DNA from 2 places in the Nocardia pseudovaccinii genome. Region 2 is predicted to be linked to the other one. Evidence: riboswitches for the same ligand, from Rfam matches in the RefSeq annotation. Region 2 holds a riboswitch; the other holds the start of a gene.
The links. A riboswitch is a leader RNA that binds a small molecule or an ion and turns the genes downstream of it on or off. The one in region 2 is predicted to bind thiamine pyrophosphate.

Region 1 (2,386 bases), 4.1 Mb from region 2:
ATGATCTGGGTGAACGCATACGCCCCACTGGCCGCGCCGAATGCCGCGCCGGTGCTGCGGGAGTGCCGGGTGTAGTCGGCCGCCACCGGCACCCACGAGATCGAAACCGCGAGCGCCGCATCGGTGGCGACCCAGAAGAGATTCCAATCCACGCCGAACGGTCCGCCGCCCTCGGTGCCCGGGTTGGTGGTCAGATCCGGCAGACCCGCGCGGACGAACTGGATATAGAACCAGATCAACGCGATCACCACGCCGACGGTCACGAACCGCCGCAGCATCCGCACCGAACCCAGCGGCCAGATCGTCAGCACCGTTGTCAGCACACCCGCGGCGACCACGTAAACCCAGTGCGGACCACCGTCGAACAACTCTTCGGCCGCATCGCCGATGACGATCAATTCGAAGGTGCCCCAACCGATCAGCTGGGCGATATTGAGCACCGTCGGCAGGTAGCTGAGCTTCGCGCCGAACAGTCCGCGCAGCAACATCATCGCGGGCTTACCGGTCTTGGCTCCGGGCACCGCGGCCAGGCCGAGCATGAGCCCGCCGACCACCGTGCCGATGATCATCGCGAGAATGCCCGCGGCGATGGAGATCTGCGCGCCGCCATCGGAATTCGGCGCGAGCACCGTGTACGCGCCGGAGAATGCGAACAGGCTGACCCCGAGGTTCGCCCAGAACGCGCTCTGGTCCCAGAACGAAAGGACCTTCGGTGCAGGCTGGTCCAGGGTCAACGGTGCTTCGCGCCGCTCGGATCGATCAAGGGTGGGTGCAGACATCCCGGTACCGCTCTCCCTACGCCGGCATTACCCGGACAGGTTCATGCGGTCGGCGAAACGTGGGGTCCGCCCTCTCAGCCCGGCCGTGCCCGAGCTCCCGCGTTGGGGTTATTCGGGCGAAATGCTACACCCGCGCATCGGCGCGCCGGGCCGCGCCTTCGGACATTCCAGACAGGTTCCGCGGAGACGGCCCGAAAATCGCAGTCACCGCTCATACTGTGCGGGTATCGATGTGGTTATCGCTCGGTTATCTGCCGCTCATCGCTCACCTCGACTGGAATGAGTATGTGCCCATGATGCTGATTGCCTTGCACGAGACCGTCCTTGCTCAACTCGGGAATCCGACGCCCGAGGCCCCGCCCAATTCGGAGAAGATCCTGCAGATGGTTCGCTACCTGACCTGGTTCGTCCTGCTGTCGGGTGTCTCCGGAATCACCTACGCGGGCGGCCGGTTCGCCTGGGAGAAGTGGAGCGGCGGCACGCTGGACTCGCCGAAGATGCTCGCCGGCGCGATGGTCGGTGGTGTGATCGCGACCAGTGCGGGCACCATCATGAATGCTGTCGTGGGGAGCTGAAAGCCGTTGCGGGTGTTCGGCTGACGGTGGCTCCGGCCGTGGCGGCGGCGCGCGCGAAGACGACCGCGTCGCGAACCGCCGCACCGCCGGGATCATTGTTGAAGTAGACGTACACCCGCTCGCGATCCGACCATGTGTCGGACAGCCGTCGCGCCCAACTGGAAAGTGCCGTACGTCCGTAGCGCGGTGCGGGTGCCGCGCGTCCGGAATGCAGTCGCAGATAACCCCAGTCCGTCGTGCGCCACAGCGGCACGACGGGACGGGACTGGACGTCGGCCCAGCACAGCGTCGCGCCGCATTCCGTCAGCACGGCACGAACTTCCGGAATCCACCAGGACTCGTGCCTGGGTTCGACCGCGATCCGGACGTCGGGCGGAAAACAGCGTAGGCAGGCGTCGAGCAGTGCCGGATCGACCTGCAGCGTCGGCGGAAGCTGCAACAGCACCGGTCCGAGCTTGTCGCCCAGCGCGCGGGCGTGCTCCATCAAGCGTCCGACCGGCTCCTCGGGTTCGCGCAGCCGCTTGATGTGGGTGAGGAAGCGGCTTGCCTTGACCGCGAAACAGAAGTCCGGCGGTGTCCGCTCCCGCCATGCCGCGAAGGTCTCGCCGCTGGGCAGTCGATAGAAGGCATTGTTGCTCTCGACCGTCGCGAAGCCCGCGGCGTAGGTTTCGAGCCACGCACGCTGCGGAACGTTCGCCGGATACAGCACGTCGCGCCAGTCCCGGTACTGCCAACCCGACGTGCCGACGAGTAAGGGCACACCTCCATCGAAGCACTTTCCGATGACCCCCATTTCAACTACGCTGTGTAGTAGATACGGTCAGGGAGGGCGCGATGAGCGAACAATCGGTGGTCGAGCGGCGAATCGACTGGACGCGGTGGAGTTTTCTGCAGTGGGCCGTCTTCGTGATCGGTGTGGTCCACATCGTGTGGGCGATCGCGGGGTGGATCGCCGAGCCCAGTTTCGAACTCGGCGAACACGCACCGGCGACACCGGTGCTCGGCATGGACTACAACGGCTGGCACGCGGTC
Region 2 (2,386 bases):
GGTGTACAGGAACGACTCCTGATGATGCGCCAGACACCATGCGGCCATGATGGATCCGCCGCGCGAGACGATGCCGGTGACCCGCTTGGCGGTCAGCGGCACATAGCGCAGCAGCACACCGGCGTGCACGGTCATATAGTCGACGCCCTGCTCGCACTGCTCGATCACGGTGTCGCGGTAGATCTCCCAGGTGAGCGCGGTCGGATCGCCGTTCACCTTCTCCAGCGCCTGATAGATCGGCACGGTGCCGACCGGCACGGGCGAGTTGCGCAGGATCCATTCGCGCGTCTCGTGAATGTTCTTGCCGGTGGACAGATCCATGATGGTGTCCGCGCCCCAGCGGGTGGCCCACACCATCTTCTCCACCTCCTCCGCGATCGAGGAGGACACGGCCGAATTGCCGATATTGGCATTGATCTTCACCAGGAACTTCTTGCCGATAATGGTCGGCTCCAGCTCCGGATGCTTGTGATTGGCCGGGATGACCGCTCGACCGGCGGCGACCTCGTCACGCACCAGCTCCGGCGTGACGCCCTCGCGCGCGGCGATGAAGCGCATCTCGGGGGTGATGATGCCCTGCCGCGCCCAGGCCAGCTGGGTCGGCGGACCGTCGACCCCGGGTTTGGTCCAGCTGTCGCGCAGCTTCGGTAGCCCGGCCTCCAGATCGATGGACGCCGTGTCATCGGTGTACGGGCCCGAGGTGTCGTAGACGTCGAAGTGCTCGCCATTGGTCAGATTGATCCGGCGCACCGGAATGCGCAGGTCATCGACCTCTTGGTAGTGCTTGACGCTGCCTTCGATCGGACCGGTGGTCACGGAATCTACAGGTGTGCCCATGATATCCTCCCTACGCCGGCATTACCCGGTCAGGTTCATACGGTCGACGGCCCTGAACGCCCGAATTGGGCTAGCCGTCCTCTCAGCCCGCTGGTGCGAGCCCCCGTTGGTGTGTGAAATTTTCCCGCCCGACGATACCTTTCCACGTCCGCGCCCCGCCCGGCGATCGGAGGAACATACAGCGAAGCGCCCGAGGCCCGACCGGGCGCCGGTACATTCCTCAGGGTGAAATTCATCCTGGAGGTAGATCTGGATGCCCTGCCCGACGGCGTGGCCGCGCCGGCCGATCTCGCCGATGAGCTCGGCCGGATCCTGCGCTATTGGGGCGGAAATATGAAGCACTACCAGATCACCGAGGGTGACAGCTCCGCGATCTACAACTCCGGATACCGGGAGGTCGGCTCCTGGCAGATCAGCTGACCTTGCCCTCGTAGGCGTCCCGCATGCCCTGCAGGTCGATCTTCTGCATACCGAGCATCGCCTGCGTGGCGCGGTTCGCGGCCGCGCGGTCGGTACTCGTCAACAGGGTGTCGGCTTCGACGGGCCAGATCTGCCAGGGAATACCGTATTTGTCGTTGAGCCAACCACATTCGATCGGCTGGCCGCCGTCGGCGAGCAGTGCCGTCCAGAGCCGGTCGACCTCGTCCTGGCTGTCGCAATTCACCAGCAGTGACATGGCGTGGGTGTAGTGGTAATCGCCGCCGCCGTTGATGGCGGTGAACTTCTGTCCGTTGAGTTCGAAGTCGACGAGCATCGTCAGCCCGGCTTCGCGCGGACCCACCTCGGAGTAGGGCACGACATTGGTGATCTTCGAATCCTCGAACAGCGAACAGTAGAACTCGGCGGCCTCCTCGGCCTGGGTGTCGTACCAGAGGTTCGTGACGATTTTCTGCATGGTGGTCCTCCCGATCGGTGTGCCTGTATTAGTGCCGACGGTGCTGGCGGACGGAATTCATCGCCCGTCAGTAGGACTGGAGCTCGATCAGGGTACCCGCTGGGTCGCGCAGGTGGGCTGTGCGCAGGTTCGGACCCCAGTTCGGTCGATCGGTCGCGGCGGCGGCCAGGGTCGCGCCGTTGCGCAGGCACAGGTCGAGGCCCGTGTCGACGTCGGGCACCCGGCAGACGAACATCACGGCATCCTGCGCGGGTGCGGCGGTGACGGGCAGATCGGTGGTGCCGACGACTTCGGACATCGCGCCGCGATCGAAGAGCACGAGTACCGCTCGGTCGTCGACATCCCAGTTCGCGTAGGGGCCCGCCGCGGTGCCTTTGATCAGCTTCGCGCCGATGAGCTCCGGGAGGACGGCGTTGTAGAAGTCGAAGCATTCGGCGAAACGGGTGACGAGCAGTCTCGAGTACAGGGCGTCCACGCTGTCTCCTTATTAGTAGGTGTATACCTATCGTAGGTTCTATCCTATAATTCTTCGCATGGACTCCGCGCGTGCACTTCCGCCGAGCCTGCTCGGCCTCGAGACCTACCTGCTGTCGCGGGTGGGCAAGGTCGCGCGGGGACGGTTCGCCGATCGGCTTGCGGCGCGCGGGCTTCGGC

Region 1: another riboswitch for thiamine pyrophosphate. It lies ahead of ACQPZ2_RS23150 (purine-cytosine permease family protein); the one in region 2 lies ahead of thiC (phosphomethylpyrimidine synthase ThiC).

What each region holds. Positions count from the first base shown of each region.
Region 1 is NZ_CP192074.1:5,118,519-5,120,904, reverse strand. It holds gene ACQPZ2_RS23150 (purine-cytosine permease family protein) at 1-779, opposite strand, end outside; TPP riboswitch at 776-890, opposite strand; gene ACQPZ2_RS23145 (hypothetical protein) at 1,073-1,354, shown strand; gene ACQPZ2_RS23140 (DUF72 domain-containing protein) at 1,329-2,147, opposite strand; gene ACQPZ2_RS23135 (DUF4383 domain-containing protein) at 2,189-2,386, shown strand, end outside.
Region 2 is NZ_CP192074.1:1,006,483-1,008,868, reverse strand. It holds gene thiC (phosphomethylpyrimidine synthase ThiC) at 1-837, opposite strand, end outside; TPP riboswitch at 828-954, opposite strand; gene ACQPZ2_RS04615 (hypothetical protein) at 1,063-1,257, shown strand; gene ACQPZ2_RS04610 (VOC family protein) at 1,250-1,732, opposite strand; gene ACQPZ2_RS04605 (hypothetical protein) at 1,800-2,207, opposite strand; gene ACQPZ2_RS04600 (MarR family winged helix-turn-helix transcriptional regulator) at 2,266-2,386, shown strand, end outside.